Regions from separate parts of the Rhizobium sp. N324 genome, predicted to be linked through region 2. Evidence: riboswitches for the same ligand, from Rfam matches in the RefSeq annotation. Region 2 holds a riboswitch; each other region holds the start of a gene.
What was found. Region 2 has a riboswitch for cobalamin ahead of bluB (5,6-dimethylbenzimidazole synthase). Riboswitches for the same ligand answer to the same signal wherever they lie in the genome.

Region 1: it holds a riboswitch for cobalamin, as region 2 does, so the genes downstream of both, nrdH (glutaredoxin-like protein NrdH) here and bluB (5,6-dimethylbenzimidazole synthase) in region 2, are expected to answer to the same signal.
Region 3: it holds a riboswitch for cobalamin, as region 2 does, so the genes downstream of both, AMK05_RS18030 (CbtB domain-containing protein) here and bluB (5,6-dimethylbenzimidazole synthase) in region 2, are expected to answer to the same signal.
Region 4: it holds a riboswitch for cobalamin, as region 2 does, so the genes downstream of both, AMK05_RS13570 (ABC transporter substrate-binding protein) here and bluB (5,6-dimethylbenzimidazole synthase) in region 2, are expected to answer to the same signal.

The regions. Positions count from the first base shown of each region.
Region 1 is NZ_CP013630.1:4,155,553-4,160,933, reverse strand. Features, by position in the region: gene AMK05_RS20015 (heavy metal translocating P-type ATPase) at 1-734, shown strand, start outside; cobalamin riboswitch at 1,156-1,381, shown strand; gene nrdH (glutaredoxin-like protein NrdH) at 1,645-1,866, shown strand; gene nrdI (class Ib ribonucleoside-diphosphate reductase assembly flavoprotein NrdI) at 1,883-2,287, shown strand; gene nrdE (class 1b ribonucleoside-diphosphate reductase subunit alpha) at 2,266-4,470, shown strand; gene nrdF (class 1b ribonucleoside-diphosphate reductase subunit beta) at 4,669-5,381, shown strand, end outside.
Region 2 is NZ_CP013630.1:2,525,507-2,530,887, forward strand. Features, by position in the region: gene AMK05_RS12165 (DUF2865 domain-containing protein) at 1-654, shown strand, start outside; gene bluB (5,6-dimethylbenzimidazole synthase) at 673-1,362, opposite strand; cobalamin riboswitch at 1,405-1,590, opposite strand; gene AMK05_RS12175 (MFS transporter) at 1,765-3,171, shown strand; gene AMK05_RS12180 (methyl-accepting chemotaxis protein) at 3,373-5,247, shown strand; gene AMK05_RS12185 (hypothetical protein) at 5,307-5,381, shown strand, end outside.
Region 3 is NZ_CP013630.1:3,756,459-3,761,839, reverse strand. Features, by position in the region: gene AMK05_RS18045 (acetate/propionate family kinase) at 1-751, opposite strand, end outside; gene AMK05_RS18040 (putative bifunctional diguanylate cyclase/phosphodiesterase) at 954-2,525, opposite strand; gene AMK05_RS18035 (histidine phosphatase family protein) at 2,934-3,488, opposite strand; adenosylcobalamin (AdoCbl) riboswitch at 3,566-3,708, shown strand; gene AMK05_RS18030 (CbtB domain-containing protein) at 3,722-3,931, shown strand; gene AMK05_RS18025 (CbtA family protein) at 4,031-4,777, shown strand; gene AMK05_RS18020 (hypothetical protein) at 4,828-5,381, shown strand, end outside.
Region 4 is NZ_CP013630.1:2,804,300-2,809,680, forward strand. Features, by position in the region: gene AMK05_RS13565 (FecCD family ABC transporter permease) at 1-606, opposite strand, end outside; gene AMK05_RS13570 (ABC transporter substrate-binding protein) at 612-1,628, opposite strand; cobalamin riboswitch at 1,801-2,057, opposite strand; gene blh (bifunctional sulfur transferase/dioxygenase Blh) at 2,518-3,798, opposite strand; gene AMK05_RS13580 (DsrE family protein) at 3,962-4,330, opposite strand; gene AMK05_RS13585 (AraC family transcriptional regulator) at 4,397-5,381, shown strand, end outside.

The DNA of each region.
Region 1 (5,381 bases), 1.6 Mb from region 2:
TCGAACTGGAAGCGTTGCCGGGCAAGGGTGTCAGCGGCAAAGTCGGCGGTGAGACGCTCGATCTGCTGTCGCCATCCGCTGCTCGCGAGCGCGAAGCACTCGATGGCGACAAGGATGCACGCATTACCGCATTGAACGACGAGGGCAAGAGCGTGTCGGTGCTGCTCGTCAATGGCGCGGCAGCCGGCCTGATCGCCATGCGCGATGAACCGCGCGAGGATGCCGAGGCCGGGCTTTCCTCGCTCCGCTCGGCCGGCGTCAAGGCGATGATGCTGACCGGCGACAACAAACGAACGGCGGCCGCCGTTGCCGGCATGCTCGGCATCGACTGGCGCGGCGAGATGATGCCCGAGGACAAGCAGCGGGTCGTCGGCGAATTGAAGCGTCAGGGATTCATCGTCGCCAAGGTCGGCGACGGCATCAACGACGCGCCGGCGCTGGCCGCCGCCGATATCGGCATCGCCATGGGCGGCGGCACCGATGTGGCGCTGGAGACCGCGGACGCCGCCGTGCTGCACGGCCGCGTCGGCGACGTGGCGCGGATGATCGAACTGTCGAAACGGACGATGCGAAATATCCTAGAGAATATCACCATCGCGCTCGGTCTGAAGGCGGTGTTCCTGGTGACGACCATTGCCGGCATCACCGGCCTCTGGCCGGCGATCCTCGCCGATACCGGCGCTACCGTGCTGGTGACGATCAACGCGCTGCGATTGCTTCGCGTAAAGGGATGAATGTTTTTCCGGGGGCGGCGTGAAGACTGCTGCCGGTTCGGGCCTGATCGAGAAGCGAAAACAGCGGAGCCGATCCTCAGTCAGGCCGGCTTTCGGTTTGCCGACAAAGTCTCCTCCGTCATGCTCGGCCTTGTGCCGAGCATTTAACCACGGCAATTTCCTGACAGGAAAACATTTATTTTCAAATACTTAATTGATCGTCCGTAGATCCTCGGCACAAGGCCGAGGATGACGTCACGGGTTTGGCCGTGGTTTGTCAGCAGCCTGGGAGCCGACCAGGCTGCCCTGCTCATCACGGCCTTCTCCGCAGTTCGTTTTGTTTAAGCCTTTATTATCCATGTTTTTCACAGGAACGCAGTGATTTCAAACCTGCCGTAACGAGATGTGCAAACCACCCGTTGACGCGATTTTGGATTCAGATACTATATCTAGTGTTCAAGGTTCCTTCGATTCGTCAGGATCGCAGGCTAAGACGGGAATACGGTGCGTTTCGCCATAACGGCGCAACAAGGCCGGAGCTGCCCCCGCAACTGTGAGCGGCGAGCAACTGTCCGATTTCAGGTCACTGAGGCATGATGCCTCGGGAAGGCTGGGGCAGGGTGCTTCGACCCGCGAGCCAGGAGACCTGCCTTGAACTAGATGTCCACCGGCGGGGTGTCCGGAAGGTCGCGTGCATGAAAGCGGAATGATCCGCGCCTGTTGCGCTGCCCCGAACGTCCGCATGAGCACTTCGGGGTTGAAGTCATGTCCAGAATATCAAGGCCGCCGCCCGCGCAAATCCCGAAAGGGATCGTATCAGGCGTTTAAAGCGCCGACTTTGCCAGATCACCATCAAAACGTTGCCCCGGACGTCGCAAGGCGCCCGATCCCAGTATTGCGTCCTGAATTCTTTGACATCACGAGGAACATGATGAGCGTTACCGTCTACAGCAAACCCGCCTGCGTCCAATGCACCGCCACCTATCGCGCCCTCGACCGTCTGGGCGTCGATTACGACATCGTCGATATCTCGCAGGATGCCGAAGCGCTCGATCGCGTCCGCAGCCTCGGCTACATGCAGGCCCCCGTCGTCATCGCCGGTGAGCGGCATTGGGCGGGTTTCCGTCCCGACATGATCAGCGCGCTCTCCTGACCCGAGGGAAAAGGCGATGGGGCTGATCGTTTATTATTCCAGCCGATCCGGCAATACCCATCGCTTTGTCGCCAGGCTTGGATTGCGCGCGGCGCGCATTCCGGCGGGCGGTGCGGACGCATTCCCTATCCGCGAACCCTTCGTGCTTGTTGTGCCGACCTATAGCGGCGGCGACGGCAAGGGCGCCGTTCCCAAACAGGTGATCCGTTTCCTGAACGATGCGGAGAACCGTGGACTCCTCCGCGGCGTGATTGCCGCGGGCAACAGCAATTTCGGCGAGACATACGGGCTCGCCGGCGACGTGATCTCGCGCAAATGCCAGGTGCCTTACCTCTACAGGTTCGAGCTCATGGGCACGGAGGAGGATGTCGCCAACGTCAAACACGGAATGGAACGGTTTTGGACACGGGAACAACTCTGACGCGGGATGCGGGCGCAAAACCGCATAACACTTTTGCTCATCCCACCGGCGAACGCCCTTTGAAAGCGGCGGAAGCGCTCGATTATCACGCGCTGAACGCCATGCTGAACCTCTATGACGATGAGGGACGGATCCAGCTCGACAAGGACCGCTTGGCGGCCAAGCAGTATTTTCTGCAGCATGTGAACCAGAACACCGTGTTCTTTCACAATCTGAGGGAAAAGCTCGATTACCTCGTGACCGAGGGCTATTACGAGCAGGAGGTGCTCGACCAGTATTCCTTCAATTTCGTCCGCGACCTGTTCGACCACGCCTATGCCAGGAAGTTCCGCTTCCCGACCTTCCTCGGCGCCTTCAAATATTACACCAGCTATACGCTGAAGACCTTCGACGGAAAGCGCTATCTCGAGCGCTACGAGGATCGCATCTGCATGGTGGCGCTGACCCTGGCGCGTGGCGACGAGGCGCTTGCCCGCGACATGGTCGACGAAATCATTTCCGGCCGTTTCCAGCCGGCAACGCCGACCTTCCTCAATGCCGGCAAGAAGCAGCGTGGCGAACTCGTTTCCTGCTTCCTGCTGCGGGTCGAGGACAATATGGAATCGATCGGCCGGTCGATCAATTCGGCGCTGCAATTGTCGAAGCGTGGCGGCGGCGTGGCGCTGTCGCTGACGAATATCCGTGAGGCCGGCGCGCCGATCAAGCAGATCGAGAACCAGTCGTCGGGCATCATCCCCGTCATGAAGCTGCTCGAAGACTCGTTCTCCTATGCCAACCAGCTCGGTGCACGCCAGGGGGCGGGCGCCGTCTATCTCAACGCCCATCACCCCGATATCATGCGCTTCCTCGACACCAAGCGCGAGAATGCCGACGAGAAGATCCGCATCAAGACGCTGTCGCTCGGTGTCGTCGTGCCCGACATCACCTTCGAACTCGCGAGGAACAACGAGGACATGTACCTGTTCTCGCCCTATGACGTAGAGCGCGTCTACGGCCTGCCCTTCACCGAGATTTCGGTGACGGAAAAGTATCGCGAGATGGTGGCGGATGCCCGCATCTCGAAGAAGAAGATCAAGGCGCGTGAATTCTTCCAGGTGATCGCCGAGATCCAGTTCGAGAGCGGCTATCCCTACATCATGTTCGAGGACACGGTGAACCGGGCAAACCCGGTTGCGGGTCGCATCTCCATGAGCAATCTCTGCTCGGAGATCCTGCAGGTGAGCGAGGCGAGCGAATATAACGACGACCTCTCCTACAAGCACCTCGGCAAGGATATTTCCTGCAATCTCGGCTCGCTGAATATCGCCGCGGCCATGGATTCCGCCGATTTCGGCAGGACGATCGAGGCCTCGATCCGGGCGCTGACGGCGGTCTCCGACATGAGCCATATCGCTTCTGTTCCGTCGATCGAGAAGGGCAATGACGAGAGCCATGCGATCGGGCTCGGCCAGATGAACCTGCACGGCTATCTCGCCCGCGAGCGGATCTTCTACGGCTCAGAGGAAGGCGTCGATTTCACCAATATCTATTTCTATACGGTGACCTATCACGCGATCCGCGCTTCTAACCTGCTGGCGGTCGAACGAGGCCAAAGCTTCAAGGGCTTCGAAAATTCGAAATATGCCTCCGGCGACTATTTCGACAAATATACCGAAAAGGAATGGAAGCCGGTGACCGAGACAGTGCAGGCGCTGTTCGACGAATCAGCAATCCATATTCCGACGCAGGACGATTGGGTGGCGCTGAAGGCGGCGGTCATGACCTCCGGCCTCTATAACCAGAACCTGCAGGCGGTGCCGCCGACGGGCTCGATCTCCTATATCAACCACTCGACCTCCTCGATCCATCCGATCGTCTCGAAGATCGAGATTCGCAAGGAAGGCAAGATCGGCCGCGTCTACTATCCGGCGCCGTTCATGACCAACGACAACCTCGATTATTACCAGGACGCCTACGAGATCGGGGCGGAGAAGATCATCGATACCTATGCGGCGGCAACCCAGCATGTCGACCAGGGCCTGTCGCTGACCCTGTTCTTCCGCGACACGGCGACGACGCGCGACATCAACAAGGCGCAGATTTACGCCTGGAAGAAGGGCATCAAGACGATCTACTACATCCGCCTTCGCCAGATGGCGCTGTCCGGCACCGAGGTGCAGGGCTGCGTGTCTTGTACGCTTTGATTCGAATTCGCTCCGGAGCATTTTGCCCCTCACCCTAACCCTCTCCCCGTTCTCACGGGGAGAGGGGACGTGCCCTGCGAGACCTAGATGGGGATGGAGAGGTTGCCGCATATCTCCTTCGCCCCGTTTACGGGGAGAAGGTGCCGGCAGGCGGATGAGGGGCAAAACCCAGGCAAATTCCTCAAGAGGGACCACTCAATGAACATGCAATTAAAACCTGTTTCCCGCGTGCGTGCCATCAACTGGAACCGCATCGAGGACGATAAGGATCTCGAGGTCTGGAACCGGCTGACCGGCAATTTCTGGCTGCCGGAGAAAGTGCCGCTTTCCAACGACATTCCGTCCTGGGCGACGCTGACGCCGGCCGAGCAGCAGTTCACTATCCGGGTCTTCACCGGGCTGACACTGCTCGACACGATCCAGAACGGCGTCGGCGCAATCAGGCTGATGGAGGATGCGGTCACCCCGCATGAGGAGGCGGTGCTTTCCAACGTCTCGTTCATGGAGGCGGTGCATGCGCGCTCCTATTCCTCGATCTTCTCGACGCTGTGCTCGACGCCCGACGTCGACGATGCCTATCGCTGGTCTGAAGAAAACGAGTTCCTGCAGCGGAAATCGGCGCTGATCATGGAGCAGTACGGTTCCGGCGATCCCCTGAAGAAGAAGGTTGCCAGCGTCTTCCTCGAAAGCTTCCTGTTCTATTCCGGCTTCTATCTGCCGATGTACTGGTCGAGCCGCGCCAAGCTGACCAACACGGCCGACATGATCCGGCTGATCATCCGCGACGAGGCGGTGCACGGCTATTATATCGGCTACAAATTCCAGCGCGGGCTGGAGCGGCTGTCCGAGGAGAGACGGCAGGAGATCAAGGATTTCGCCTTCGATCTGCTGCTCGAACTCTATGATAACGA
Region 2 (5,381 bases):
CGCGGTGCCGGCGAGCCTGCCCCGAGCGTCGAGGAGCAGGCGATGCGTTCCGATACCTTCATTCCGCTCGGCGGCGGCGAGGAGGCCGACCCGCATTACGGCCTGCCGCGGGCCGATATGCTGTCGCCGGTCAGCACCATGTGCGTGCGCAGCTGCGACGGCGGCTTCTTCCCGATCAGCTCGAACACCACCTCGGTTGATTTCGGCCGCGACGCCCAGACCTGCGCCAAGATGTGCCCCGGCATCGAGACCGAACTCTTCTATCGCGAGGTGACGAGCACGGAGGCCTCGAACATGATCTCGGTCGCAACCGGCACGCCCTACAGCGCCATGAAGAACGCCTTCGCCTACAAGAACCGCGCGCCCGGTGAAAAGAACACCTGCGCGTGCAATCTCACCGCCTATTTCGACGAGATGCGCGGCAAGCAGGCGGTCAGCCAACCGCCGCAGCAGGGCTCGATCACCACCATCCGCACCAATCCGCCGATCAAGGAGACCGCGACAACGGCCGCGCCGCAGTCATCGGTGCCTGAGCGCCCTTACGATCCCACGCAGAACAAGGTCCGTCAGGTCGGCCCGCAGTTCCTCGCCGGCGACCAGGGCTCGATTGATCTTGCCAATCCCGCAGCACCTGGCCCCCAACCGCAGCAGTAGCCGCAGCAGCAGTGATGGCTAAGGCTCGTTGCGTCCCCAGCCGTCGTGGAAGACGAGTTCCTCGAGCGGCAGCCGCTGCCGCCAGCCTTTAACCGAGAGTTCCGGCTCGTCGTAAAGCCGGTCGACGAACCCGGCGCAGAGCCAGGCGATCACTTCGATATGCTCGGGTATGCCGAGAATGGTCTTCAGATCGCCTTCGCGAAAAATGCTGACCCAGCCGATGCCGATCCCTTCGGCGCGAGCCGCAAGCCAGAGATTCTGGATGGCGCAGACTGTTGAATAGCTGTCCATCCGCGGATTATGCGTGCGCCCCAGCACCACGCTGCCGCTGCGGGTGGGATCGCAGGTCACGCATATGCCGAGCGGCGCCTCGACGATGCCTTCGAGCTTGAGCGAGCGGTAGGCTTGGCGCCGCTCGCCCTCGAACATCGCTGCCGCTTCCTCGTTGGCCTTCGAAAAGGCATCGCGGACCTGCGCGCGCACCGTTGGACTTTTCACCAGAATGAAATTCCACGGCTGCATGAAGCCGACGGAGGGTGCGTGGTGGGCGGCTGTCAAGAGCCGCGCCACGACATCGTCCGGCAAGGGATCGGGCAGGAACTGGCTGCGAACGTCGCGCCGCGTCATGATCGCGTGATAGACGGCCTCGCGTTCGGCCAAGGAAAAACCGGACGCCACTGACAGGGCATCCTCATCAAAGGGTCGCATCGTCAAATCCCCAACAACGCAACCGCCCGCCGTCCGCGCGGGTTGGGTCTATCTTGCCAGGCCGGTCTTCTGACTTGGCGTCATCCGTCTGCCGCAGCCTTCCCGGCAAAAGCCAGTGGCATATGAAGCGGCAGGCGTCGGCCTTACAGCGTTGGGCACGTTCCGGTCTTGCACCGGATTCCCGATTCTCCCGCCTGGATGGCAGGCACCTGACGCCGCATCTATTTCAGCAAAACAGCGCCACCGCAAGCCGGCTCTCACATCGCATTCAAACTGCCTGCGACATCGACTTCATGGACAGGCGGGTGTCGCTGCCCTAGAAATGAATTGATCCCGACCGACGCCCATGGCGCCGTGATTTGTCTCCTTGCATCCCGGTTGCCCGTGCCCCGCCTCACACCCATGATCCTTGCGGTCGCCCTGTTCATGGAACAGATGGATTCGACCGTCATCGCCACCAGCCTGCCGGCGATAGCGGCCGATATCGGCACCTCGCCGATCGCGTTGAAGCTTGCCGTCACCAGCTATCTCGTGGCGCTGGCGATCTTCATCCCGATCAGCGGCTGGATGTCGGATCGTTTCGGCGCGCGTAACATCTTCCGCATGGCGATCTTCGTCTTCATGATCGGCTCGGTCGCCTGCGCCTTTTCCAATTCAATCGCGGCCTTCGTCGTCGCGCGGCTGATCCAGGGCGCCGGCGGCTCGATGATGACGCCGGTCAGCCGCCTGCTGCTGGTCCGGGCAACGCCGCGCCACGAACTCGTCGATGCCATGGCCTGGCTAACCATTCCGGCGCTGATCGGGCCGATCATGGGTCCGCCGATCGGCGGTTTCCTCACCACCTATCTCACCTGGCACTGGATCTTCTGGATCAATGTCCCGATCGGCGTGCTCGGCATCATCCTCGTCACGCGTTTCCTGCCGGCGGTCGAGCCGCGCAGCCCGCGGCCGATGGATTTTCCGGGCTTCTTCCTTTGCGGCATCGGCTTTTCCGGATTCGTCTTCGGCCTCTCGGTGATCAGCCTGCCGGCCGTGCCGGTGATCTACGGCTATGTCACGGTGGCCGTCGGCATCCTTGCCGGCCTCCTCTATCTCCTGCATGCCCGCCGCGTGCCCTATCCGCTGCTCGATCCGAAAATGTTCCGCTACCCGATGTTCCGGGCGGCGATCCTCGGCGCCTCGAATTTTCGCATGGGGCTCGGCGCCCTGCCCTTTCTGATGCCGCTCATGTTGCAGCTCGGCTTCGGCCTGACGCCGCTGCAATCGGGCTCGGTCACCTTCGTCAGCGCGCTCGGCTCGATGGGCTCTAAATTTGCCGCTTCGCGCACCTTCAATGCCTTCGGCTTCCGCACCGTCACATCGATTACCACCTTGCTTGCGGCAATCTTCCTCGGCATCAATGGCTTCTTCACCACGGAGACGCCGCTGCCGCTGATCATGGCCTGCCTGCTGATCGGCGGCCTCTTCCGCTCCATGGCCTTTTCGGGCGTCAACGCCATGGCCTTCGGCGATGTCGACGATGCCGACAGCAGCCAGGCGACCGCGATCAACGCCGTGGCCCAGCGCATCTCCATGGCGATGGGAGTGGCGATCGCCGGCGGCATCCTCGAAATTTCGAGCGGCTTCCATGGCGGCAGGCTGCTGGTCTCGGATTTCCACACCGCCTTTTTCAGTGTCTCGGCGATTTCGGCGCTGGCCTGCATCACCTTCCTGCGCCTGCCGCGCGACGCCGGTGCCGAACTGACGACACGGCGCCGCAAGCACCGCCAGGCCGAGCCGGGTGAGGCCATGGCGGAAAACAGCCCTTGATCCCGCCGGCCGCCGTTTCGGTATCCCATTCCACTTTATGATTTCTTCACACATCGAAGACAGACTGCGTTTGCGCGTTTTGGGTCGCACAGGGGGACATGGGCATGAGTGCTCATGCTGCGACCGCCGGCGTGGATGCCTGTATTGATAGGCTGGTCGGGAACATATCCGACTGAGCCCGCGTTTCGAGGCCCCCGCGGCATGTTCCAATTTTTGAAAACGATGCCTCTGACAGCCAAGCTGGCGGCGATTATCGTGGCCGTCAACCTTTGCGGCATCTCCGCCTTTGCCACCTACACCTGGATGTATGAAACCAAGGCGTTGATCGATGGCGCCAAGGCGAACTGGTCCAAGGATGCGGAGCAATTTGCCTCTCTGGCCGCCGGCGGCGTGAAATGGGGCAAGGCGAACGCCGTTCGCGAGGCCTATTCGCTGTACCGCGACGATCCCTCGCTCGACCTCGTTCAGTTTGCCGCCTTCAACGCCGAACCTGCGGCCGTCGATACATGGACGCGCGACGGCATTGACGGTCTGCCGGCAGCCGCCGATCTGGCCAAGCGCCTCAGCGCCAAACCTGAGAAAACGACGATCGACGACAGCGGAGTATCGGCCGGTGTCGTGACCATCATCGCACCGCTTCCGCTGGACAAATCGGGCAAGGCGACCGGCTATGTCGTCACCAACTGGTCGGTTGAAAAAATTGCTGCTGAGGTCGAGCAGAAGGTGCTGATTTCGCTGCTGACGCAGTTCGCGATCACCGCCCTCGCCGTTGTCGCTTTCCTTCTCGCCATGCGCAGCCTCGTCGGCCGCCCTCTCCGGATTCTCAGCGAGCGGATCAGCGCCTTGCAGAAAGGCGATCTGGCCTCTCCCGTCACTTACAGGGAAAATGGCGACGAGATCGGCTTCCTGGCGCGTGCCCTGGAAGTTTTCCGTAACGAGGCGATTGCGAAAGTCGAAAGAGAACAGGCTGCGGCCGAGCAGAGCGCCTCGTTCGACGCCGAAAGGGCGCGCAACGCATCCTTGACGGAAGAGGCCAGCAACGCGCAGCGGCTGGTCATGACCGCGCTCGCCAATGAATTGGAAAAGCTCGCCGCCGGCGACTTCTCGACACACCTGGCCGATCTCGGCCCTGAATTCGATAAATTGCGGCAGGATTTCAACCGTATGGTCGAAGCGGTCGCGGCAGCGCTGACCGAGATCAAGATCGCCTCCGTCGCGGTTGAAGGCGGCTCGAGCGAGCTTGCCTCCTCCGCCGATCAGCTTGCCAAACGCACCGAGCAACAGGCAGCAGCCTTGGAACAGACCGCAGCCGCACTCGATGAGGTGACCACCACGGTCAGAACATCGTCGCAGCGGGCCGAAAGTGCCGGAAAGCTGGTCGAAGAAACGAAGCGCAGCGCCCATGTCTCGGCGACCGTGGTACGCGATGCGATCGGGGCGATGGATCGTATCCAGACCTCCTCGAGCCAAATCGGCCGCATTATCGGCGTCATCGATGAAATCGCTTTCCAGACGAACCTGCTGGCGTTGAACGCCGGCGTCGAGGCGGCGCGCGCCGGCGAAGCCGGCAAGGGTTTTGCGGTCGTCGCGCAGGAAGTGCGTGAACTCGCCCAGCGTTCCGCCAATGCGGCAAAGGAAATCAAGAACCTGATCAGCGTCTCCGGCCAGGAAGTGGCGGCCGGCGTCGGGCTGGTGAACGAAACCGGCGATGCCCTGTTGAAGATCGAGGAGCAGATCAACCGCATCAGCGACAGTATCGCTTCGATCGTCCAGTCCTACCGCGAACAGGCGACGGGCCTGCAGGAAATCAACGGCGCCATCAACCAGATGGATCATGCGACACAGCAAAACGCGGCAATGGTCGAGGAGACCAATGCCGCCTGCCAGGAACTGCGCACGCAGGGACGGCTTCTGCAGGATTCGGCCGGCAGGTTCACTGTTGGCGCCGCTGCCGCCAGCCAGCCCAAAGCCGCTCAACCCGTTCGTCAATCTCGCCCCGAACCCCGAGCCTTGGTGCAGCGGCATGCAGGAAATGCCGCCGTTGCCGCTGCTCCCGGTGCCTGGGAGGAGTTCTGACCTCGTCTTCGTTCGATAGACTTTATTCCTCAGCACCCATAATCAGGAAGGGAACAGTTATGAAGAAAGTTGTGTCCGCATTTCTTTTGGCCTGCACCGCAATTGCCGTGCCGACGGGCGTATCCATGGCCCAG
Region 3 (5,381 bases), 1.2 Mb from region 2:
GATGCAGAATGACGCCGGGATCGAGTGCACCCGGGCGCGTCGCCATCGGGATGCCGTCGAGCGTGGAAAAGCCCATGCTGCAATCGCGGCTGACGCCCTGATCCAGCGCACAGAGGCTGGCGCCGCTGCCGAGATGGGCGACCACCGCCTTGACCGCGTCCGGCGCCCTGCGGATCAGCTCGGCGGCGATGAATTTATAGGACAGGCCATGGAAACCGAAACGCTTGACGCCCTCGTCGTGCAGCGCGCGGGGAATGGCGAAGCGGCGAACGAGATCATCCTGCGTGGCGTGGAAGGCGGTGTCGAAGGAGGCCGTCTGGGCAAGTTGCGGCTTCAGATGCCGGAGCGCGCGGATGAGGCGCAGCGCCTGCGGCTGATGCAGGGGTGCCAGCGGTGTCAGTGCATCGACAGCATCGATTGCGGCGTCGTCGAGGGCGATCGCCCTGGTGAAACGGTCGCCGCCATGGACGACGCGGTGGCCGGCGGCGCGGGTGGCGGCAACGTCGAAATGATCGGCAAGAAGCGCGAAGGTCTCATCGATGACGTCGTGCAGGTCTTCCGTTACCTCGGCTCTCAACGGCACGTCGAATGTCAGCGATCCTTTGACAAGGCCGAGCGAGAGCGGTTCGGCGCGGAAATCGATCACGCCTTTGCCGATGCGCCGCGCCTTCTCGCCATCCATCGCGAAGATACCGATCTTGACGGTCGAGGAGCCGGCGTTGAAGGTCAGGAGCAGGTCGGTCGATGACATGTCTTCAGAGACTCCGCACAGTCGGTATTTTGGCCGAACTTAGTGCGGAGGCTGCGGACGGAAAGGCGTTTATCCGCCCTTCACATGCTTTGTCGATGCGCAGCCCACGTCATCATCGATCTGCCGGGGCTGGAAGCCGCAATTGCGGCCTCGATTACATTCCTACTCGTCCTCATCAATGCCGGTTTTTTCAGCTGTAGCGTCAGGCCGTTGAGGCCAGGCTGGCATTACGATCGCGGATGAAGATGCTCGCCTCGGCGGCGGGCATAGCCTTGCCGAAAAGATAGCCCTGGCCGATGTCGCAGCCGAGCTGCAGCAGGAAGGCGAGCTGGCCGTGCTCCTCGACGCCTTCGGCGGTCGTCTTGATGTTGAGGCTCCGGCCGAGTCCGAGCATGGCGCGGACGATCTTTTCCTGGCGTTCGTCGCCGCGATAGGTGGCGATGAAGCTTTTGTCGATCTTGATCTTGTCGAAACGATAACGGGCGAGCTGGGCCAGACTCGAATAGCCCGTGCCGAAATCGTCGAGCGCGATCTGGATGCCGGCCGCGTGCAGCTCGTCGAGGATGACGGCGGCGACGGCGGGATCCTGGATCAGCGCATTCTCGGTGATCTCCACCTCCAGGCGCTGCGGCGGCAGCCGGCTTGCCGCAAGGACCTTGAGAATACGTGACGTCAGTAGCCTGTCTTCCATCTGCACCGGCGAGACGTTGAAGGATAGCATCACATGTTCCGGCCAGGTGAGTGCGTCGCTGCAGGCCTGGGCGAGCAGATCCCCGAACAAGGCCGTGATCATCCCGTTTTCCTCGGCGATATCGATGAAAACAGGTGGCGGAATGTTGACGCCATCGTCACTGATCCAGCGCGCCAAGGCCTCGAAGCCGCAGAGTTGACCGGTCTTCAGGTCGATCAGCGGCTGATAGAAGGGTTTGATCGCCTTGTTGGCGATTGCGGCGCGCAGCCTGGTTTCCAGCGCAGCGCGTTCCGTGACCTTGTCCTGCATGGCCGGTTCGAAAGCGAAATAATGGTTGGGGCCGCGTGATTTTGCCTCGTACATGGCGAGGTCGGCACGATGGGCGGCATCTTCCAGCGGCTCGGCTCCCTCGGTCCAGCGGTCGTAGCCGACGCTGGCGCCGACTTCGACGGCAAAGCCGTCGATATGGATCGGCCGGGTGACAGCCTGGATCAGCAGTCTGGCAAAACGCTCCTCGCGCTGTGCGGTCAGGGCAAAGGCAACGATGATGAATTCGTCGCCGCCGAAGCGGTAGACGCAATCGGCGTTGCCGAGCGCGCAGATTCGTCTGGCAACCTCGATCAGCAGAATGTCGCCGCCCTTGTGGCCGACGAGATCGTTGACTTTCTTGAAGCCGTCGAGATCGACGGAGAAGAGCGTGACGTTGCGGTCCCACTCCTCGATCTGGTCCTCGTCGTCCTTCACCGGCCGTGAGAGGATCTTGCGCTCGAAGGCGTAGCGGTTCGGCAGCTTGGTCAGATGGTCGTGGGTTGCGGTCCAATCGGCCTTCGCCTGGGCCGCGGCGCGCAGTTCCGTTTCCTTGCGCAGGTCGGCGATGCGCAGCACCGAATAGATGAAGCTCATGGCGCCGGCGATGCCGAGCGCCAGAACGAGTTTGTCGGCGCCATATTCGCCGAAACCGGTCATGAAGGAGACAAGGCTGTCGTCGAGCTGCAAAAGCACGCCGAGGAGCCAGAGAGTTATCCCAAGCCCGACGATCGACACGCACTGCCTTCCGGCCCTGCTCTGGAAAAACACCGGCATATGGCCTTCTCCATCTCCACCCTGTGCCGAACTATCATGAAAGTCTGAAATGTTCGTTGAAACCAGAAGGCGAATTATTGGAGACGGCAGCCTGTTGCTGCACCGTCGAGAGACGAATGCGCTTCTCGGCGCGCGGGGCGGGAAGAACGAAGGCGAGCGTGCTGGTGCATCGCTCGCCCTTTCTCGTGTTTCAGGCGGTGACCATCAACAGCGGAACGCTGACTATGAGACCGACCAGAACCGTGATTGTGGCGACACGCATCAAACGCAGGCGACGCGTGCGCTCCCCACTCCAATCATATGTCATGTCTTCCATCTCCTTGGGACAAGGAAGTAGTCCCGGCGAAACCGGGTTCAATAGAGATGACGCGATTTGCTTGTGTAAGGCTGGATAAGCATCAGAGATCGCTAATGCTGGAAGCGCAGAGACCAGCGCCGTCCGTTGCTGGTCATGCGAATGACGGCGAGCGGCTCGATGTCGACGAGCCAAAAGGAGGAGGGCGGGGCCTGAAGCGCATGCGTGACCGCCGCCCGAATGATGGCGGCGTGGCTGATGGCGATCACATGGCCGCCGCGGGCGAATTCATTGTCCATCCAGCTGGCGACGCGTGTTCGAAGATCAACAAGGCTCTCGCCTCCGTGCGGGGCCGCTTCCGGACTTGTCATCCAGGCCATGAGGTTCTCCGGCTCCTCGGCCTCTACCGTCGCGATCGACTTGCCGGCCCAGCGGCCATGATCGCAATCGCCAAGTACCGGGTCTATCCGGGCTTGAAGGCGGAGCGCGTCGGCAGTCTGGCGGGCACGCAAAGCCGGGCTTACGGCAATACGATCGGCGCGGGGCAGGCCGGCCATCCTGCCGGCTTCCTCCGTTGCCTTGGCTTCCAGCGGTTCGTCGATCGGAAACAGAGCCTTGCGGCTCGCCGCCGTTGCACCATGGCAGATCCAGGTAAGGCGTGTGTTCACGGTCTTCTGATCTCCCGGGAATACAGTAGGACAGCCCTTGGCCGGCTCGTGAAGTTTCGTTGACAGGTTCTTCGGCGTGCAGATATAACCGTGCTGTTGCGGGTTTGGAAGCCGGTGTAAATCCGGCACGGTCGCGCCGCTGTGACCAGCGTGTCGAAGCTTCTTCGCGCTGGAAGTCAGACCCTACCGCACAAGCACTCTTTCGACTGAACGCGTCATTCCCGGAGGAATACATGTCTGACACCACTTTTGCGCCCGTCGCGGCACCGGCGCCGATCCCCGTAGGAGAAATCCTGCCCTGGGCGATCTTCGGCGGCCTGCTGATGCTTCTCGCTATTTATTTTGTCGGCACCGAGGAAGGCGCGACGGCGCTGTTCAACGGCATGTATGTGCACGAATTCGTGCATGACGCCCGCCACCTCCTCGGCTTCCCCTGCCACTAGAGCGGTTCAGCAGAACCGCTCTAAGCTTTGTTTTAATGCAATTCCGAACGGAAAACCGCTTCGCATTTTTCCTGGAATTGCTCTAGGGGAGTTGCTCACATGGTTGGAAACCTTCTGCTTCGCGGCATGTTCGCGGGCCTGATTGCTGGCTTCCTTGTCTTCGCGTTCGCCCATGTCTTCGGCGAGCCGCTGATCGATGCGGCGATCGCTTTTGAAGAGGCGAGCGCCCAGGCGGCCGGCCAAGCCACCGAACCTGAAATCGTCAGCCGCGCCACGCAGGCCGGTCTCGGTCTTTTCACCGGCGTCATGCCCTACACCGTTGCCGTCGGCGGTCTTTTCGCGCTCGTCGTCGCTTTCGTGCACGGCCGCGTCAGCAATCTTTCGGCGCGCGGCACCTCGGCGGTCATCGCCCTTGCCGCCTTCGTGGCGATCGTGCTCGTTCCCGCTTTCAAATATCCGGCCAACCCGCCGGCGGTCGGCAATGCCGAAACGATCGGCGTCAGGACTGAGCTGTTCTTCCTGATGATCGTCGTTTCGCTCGCCGCCCTGATCGCCGCGGTGGCTCTGTCGCGCCGCCTCTCCCAGCGTTTCGGCCTCTGGAACGGCGCGATCATCGCCGGCATCGCCTATCTCGTCTTCATGGGCCTCGTGCTCTATCTGCTGCCGCCGATCAACGAGGTGCCGGAGAACTTCTCGGCCATGGTGCTCTGGCGTTTTCGGACGACAACGCTCGCCATGCATGCGATCCTCTGGGCAACACTTGGCCTTGCCTTCGGGGCGCTGGCGGAAAAGCGGCTTGCCGTGAAGGACGGGCAGCGGAGCCGGCCGGCGAGGGCCTTCCACTGAACGCATCGAGGGGCGCCGTTTTGCCGGCGCCCTTAGGATTTCGGGCGACCATGAAAAGCAGCAGAGCCATATCAATCCTGTCGGCGGCCTTTGCCACCGCCTTCTTTTGCATGCCTGCTGAAAACGCCCTTGCTCATAGCCGCAGCACCGGCGGCAGCCAGGCGGGTCTCGATATCCCGGAAATTTCGCATGGCGAGATGGCGGTGATTTCGGACTATCGCGGCCGAATTATCGGTCTGGCGTCCCAAGCCGTCGATACGAACGAGCCATTCCGGCGGATTCTCAACTATGTCCAAATCCAGTATTCCTATTGTCTTTGGGGGCGGGTGCCGGGCAGCGTTGGTGACGAGGAGAGCCCGTTCAACGAATGCGCCCATGCCTATCTGGCGGCGACCAAGGCGGTATTGCTTTCGATGCGTGAGATGCCGCGGGAGGCCGTTGCGGCTGGTGAAATAGTTTCCGCGGTCGATGCCGACATGGTGCGGCGCAGCCTGGCGCTCATCACCTGCCGGTTCAGCGGCGAGGCGTTCAACACCGCCGATCTCGTCAAACCACGCTGGAGCAAAGTGCCGTTTCACCTAGCCAGCATGGCCTCGCTGACGGG
Region 4 (5,381 bases), 280 kb from region 2:
CCAACGCACACCGCTGAGCGAACCCAGAAGCCAGAACAGGATGCCGCGCGCCTGCTCAGCATTCGCCGAGGTCGTCACGATGTAGGAGGTCAGCGCATTGAAGAGCTGCGAGCCGGCGACGCCGCACAGGATGATGCGCTCGCCTGTTCCCCCTGCCCCCGTCGCCAGGAAGCCGACCAGCAGAAAGGCGACGACCGCGCCGATGAAGGCGCCGCTCGACAGGCCGAGAACACCGTAGCCGAAGCCGAGGATCATCACGCAGACCGCTCCCGTCGAGGCGCCGGCGGAGATGCCGAGCACATAGGGTTCGGCCAGCGGATTGCGCAGCAGCGCCTGCAGCACGGCGCCGCAGAGCGAGAGCGACGCGCCGGCGCTGGCCGCGACGAGCGCCCGGCTCAGCCGATAATCCCAGACGATGCCCTGGTGAATGCGGCTGAGTTCGAATTGCGTGCCGAACAGCCGGTTGGAGACCGCCTCCGCCGTCGTCGCCAGCGGGATCGCGATCTCGCCGATCGAAACCGCAACGCTGATCATCAGCCCAAGAAGGAGAAAGGCAGCAATGGTGAGCGCGCCAAGCGCCCACCATCCCTGCCGCCTGGCCGACATTGCCTTCACTGCGACAGGCCGAAGGACTTGATGCCCTCCGCCAATGTCTCGATGCCGTCGATCGTGCGGATCGTCGGGTTCATCGATTGCGCATCCATCATCACGAAGTGCCTGTTCTTGACCGCATCCAGTTCCTTGGTGACAGGATCGTTCTCGAGGAAATCGATCTTCACCTTGGGATCGTCGGCGGCGTAGCGGCGCCGATCCATGGTCGCGAGCACGATGACGGCGGGGTTCGCCTGCGCGATGGTTTCCCAGCCGACCAGCGGCCATTCCTCCTCGGTGGTGACGACGTTTTTCGCGCCGATCGTCTTCAGTATATAGGCCGGAGCACTGTTCTTGCCGGCGATGAAGGCGTCACCATTGACCTCTTTGCTGGAGAACCAGAAGACGACCGGCAGGTTCTTGCCGGATGCGCCCGCTATCGAGGCGACGGCATCGGCCTCGCGCGTCTTCAATTCAGCGATCAGCGCATCGCCGCGCGCCTTCACGTCGAAAATTTCAGAGAGCTCGGCGATTTCGCGATAGATCAGTTCCATCGTGAACAACTCCCCACGCACGCCGTCGCCGCCATCGGTGTTGACCTTAGCGACGCAATCGGCCGGCGAAAGATAGGTATTGATCCCGAGATCCTGGAACTGCTCCCGCTTGCCGACCGAGCCTTGCGCACCGACATGCCATTCGAACTCGGCCGCCACCAGGTCTGGCTCCTGCCCGACGACGGATTCGAAGCTCGGATCATTGTCGGCGAGACGCTTTATCCTGCTGTTGGCTTCGGCATATCGCGGCAGCACGGGACCGACCCAGACGGCCGTGCCGGCGATCTTGTCGGCAAGGCCGAGCGAGAAAAGAATTTCGGTCATGCCCTGGCCGATCGAAACGATCTTCGACGGCGCCTTCTGGAAGGTCACCTGCTCACCGCAATTGGCGATGGTCAAAGGATATTGGGTGGCGGCAAGGCTCGGTGCCGCAAGGCCGATCAGCCCGAAGGCAAATGTCATGGTGGCGAGAATCTGGCGCATGAAAACCTCGATTGAAGGAAAAGGCACGGTTATGCCGCACGCGCGGCCGAAGGCACGCTGACACGTGCACTAACCGCAGGAGGCCCAATCGAGACGGATGCATGCCGAAATTCGGCGAAGGTTCAGAAGGTCAATCATGTCTGTTCCTTGTCCGGGCATCCCCGCCCGGTTGATTGGATCGTGATTGACGGCAGGTCTCCTGGCTCGCGGATATAAGTCGCGTCATCCGCCTTCCCGCGATATCTCGCAGTGGCCGGGCCATAAGCCCTTCAGAAATGACCGATCGCTGGCCACACCTGAGATGATCGACAATCCGCTTACAGTTGCGGGGGCAGCCACGGTCTCGGTCCCTTACTGGGTCGTCCTCACCGCGTTCCCTATTAATCCCCTTGGAGTCATCTTCAGGGAACCGTCGCCCCCAGTTACGTCGCCTGCCCGCACGACGTCAATGATTATTGCGGAGGATTGGGTCTGGTGGGCGAAAAATGGAGACGCACCGTCGGAGCGCTGTCGGCCGGTATAATGCCAGCATCCTCATCCCCAGGATGGGGCTCTCTTAAGCATCCTCCCATTCCCACTGTCGTGGGCGCGGCATCCAGCAACCTCCCTCATGCTGAGCTGCGCAGCCCGAAAGGGCGAAGCCTCGAAGCACGCCGCAACGCTGCTCCTTGCCAAAAACGCATCCCGCTCTGCGAATGGAGCACCCGCCTCGCCTTTCGAGGCTTCAGCCTTCGGCTTCCGCACCTCAAGATGAGGCTCTCTTGAGCGTCGACACAAGATCCTCCCGTTCCCGCCGTCGTGGGTGCGGCACCCTCCGATCTTCCTTATGCTGAGGCGCGCAGCCGAGAGGGCGAAGCCTCGAAGCACGCACCGCAACGCTGCTCCGTTCCTACAACGCATCCAGCGGTATCTTCAGATACCGCCGCCCGTTCGCCTCCGGCTCGGGCAGCCGCCCGCCGCGGATGTTGACCTGCAATGCGTGCAGCATCAGCTTCGGTTTCGGCAGCGTGCGGTCGCGCGCCTGGCGCAGCGCCACGAAGCCGGCCTCGTCGATGCCTGATATATGCAGATTGGCGCGCTTCTGGGCGGCTACCGTGCTTTCCCAGCGCGGGTGACGGCCGCCGGGTTGATAGTCGTGGCCGGAAAAGAGCCGGGTCTCCTCGGGCAGCGACAGGATGGCCTGGATCGAGTGCCAGAGGGCGCTGGCGCTGCCGCCGGGAAAATCGGTGCGCGCCGTGCCCGAATCCGGCGTGAATACCGTGTCATGCACGAAGGCGGCGTCACCGATCACATAGGTCACCGAGGCAAGGGTATGGCCGGGCGAGAACATCACTCGGGCTTTGAGCCCGCCGATCTCGAACGTGTCGCCATCGGTAAACATCCGGTCCCATTGCGAGCCGTCGGTTTCGAGTGCCGGCCAGTTGTAGATCTCCTTCCAGAGCACCTGCACGTCGGTGACATGGGCGCCGATCGCCGTCGGCGCGCCGGTCTTTCCTTTGAGATAGTGCGCGGCGGAGAAATGGTCGGCATGCGGATGCGTGTCGAGGATCCACTCGACCGTCAACCCTTCGCTGTCGATATGCGCGAGGATGGCGTCGGCATTGGCCGTTCCGGTCGCGCCCGACATCTCGTCGAAATCGAGCACCGGGTCGATGATGGCGCAACGTTTCGTCACCGGGTCGGCGACGACATATTGCACACTGCAAGTGCGCGGCTCGAAGAAGGCCTTCACCTCAGCCGCCTGCCCTGCCCGCTTTTCCAGCCAGCGGCGCGCGCCGGCAAGATCGAAGCCGAGGTTTTGACCGAAGGCCTCGACATCCCCCGGCGGCATCCGCCCGTCGAGCACCTCTCCCAGCACATAGAGCGTCAGCGCCCGCGTGCCGCTCTTGCAATGAGCGACGACCGGCCCCTTCACCTGCGTCATCGCCGTCTGGAAGGCGCGGATATCGGCCTCGGTGATCTCGGCCCCTTTCACCGGCACGAAGCTGTAGTCGAGCCCCGCGGCGGCGGCGGACGCCTTTTCCGCCGCATTGCCGGGCTGCCCCGGCTCCTCGCCATCCGGCCGGGCGTTGATGACGCCGGCAAAGCCGCCTGCCGCAAATGCGGCAAAGCCGGCGGCATCGGGCTGCCCCGCCACCGATATCAGTTCATTGACCCTCACGGATATCATCGAAGCCCCCGCGCCGCCTGCATCATGCAGCATCGCACGTATATCGATACAATCTCACGACTATATCGCCGAGCGCAAGAATAGTCGCTACACACTTCTTCGCGCCTGCCTCGGGTCGGCAAATACAGACGCAAGACGATCCTCGCCCGGCGAGTGCAGCCCGTTAAAACGATAGCGTCGCTGCGCCCTGTTTGATCTCGGCATGCATGGCGCTGGCGCCGACGATAACGACGCCGTCGAGCATGTCTTCCTGCGTATAACCGCGTGCGGTGACGCAGGGCGGGCAAGCCCAGATCGTGCCGCCGCGCTGCTGGAAATTCTCGATAAGCGTCGACAGCGGATCGAGCGGCGGTATATGCGTCATGCGCTGACCGCCCTTGCGCACAAGGTCGATCCCGGTGCTGGTGAGGAACACCGAGACCTTCAGCCCGGCGGTGATGCCGCCATTGGCAATAGTGAAGGCGACGGAGGACAGTTCGGATTCTATCCCCTTGGTGACGAGCACGACCAGTTTGTCGCTTGGCGTTTGCATAGTATTCTCCCTGTTGCAGTGACCTGTTCACGATAGGAGGATGCGCGGGGCGCGTATTTGGCCGGAATGCGTGAAGCCTTGTCCGAAAATCCAGACGCGGCGGGTGTCGCGCGCGACGACGTGCTGTCGGCGCTGCTGTCGACGATCCGCCTGTCCGGATCGCTGCAGTTTTGCTTCATGCCGACTGGCGACTGGCAGACCGACGCTGCACCGTCGCTGGCAGGCCTTTCGGCGAAGGCCTCGGGCACGATGCCGTTTCACATTGTCGTCGCCGGCAATTGCTGGCTGAAAACCGAAGGTGAAGCGACCGATCTCGAGACGGGCGACGTGCTGGTCTTTCCCTTTGGCACCGGGCATCAACTCGGCGCCGGAAGCGACGGCATGCTGGTGCTGCCGACCCGCGACCTGCCGCAAAAGCCGTGGCGCGAAATCCCCGTGCTTCGTTATGGCGAGGCGGTGCAGGGGGTACGGCTGCTCTGCGGCTATCTGCAGTGGGAGGGGCTCAGCTTTGCGCCGCTGCGCCAGGCGTTGCCCAGGCTGATCCATGTCAGGACCCGAGCCGCCAATGATGGCGACTGGCTGCGCGCCACCATCCGCCAGATGGTCGACGAGGTCGATCGGCCGCGCGCCGGCGGCGTCTCGATGCTGCCGCGGCTGACCGAAATCATCTTCATCGAAATTCTGCGCCATCAGATCATGGTGGCCGAACCGCGATCGGTCGGCTGGCTGGCAGCGCTCGCCGACCCGGCGCTGTCGCGCTGTCTCTCCCTTATTCACGACGAGCCCAGACGCGACTGGTCGCTGGAACACCTGGCCGCCGCCGCCGGCCTGTCGCGCAGCGCGCTCGCCGATCGCTTCCAGTCGATACTCTCGACCTCACCGATCCGCTATATCAGGGACTGGCGGCTCTATCTTGCAAGTGTCGCGCTCGCCTCCTCTGGCCGACCAATCGCAGCGATCGCCGATGACGCCGGCTACGCCACCGAAGCCGCCTTCAACCGCGCCTTCTCCCGCGCCTTCGCCACCCCGCCGGCCGCCTGGCGGGCGATGG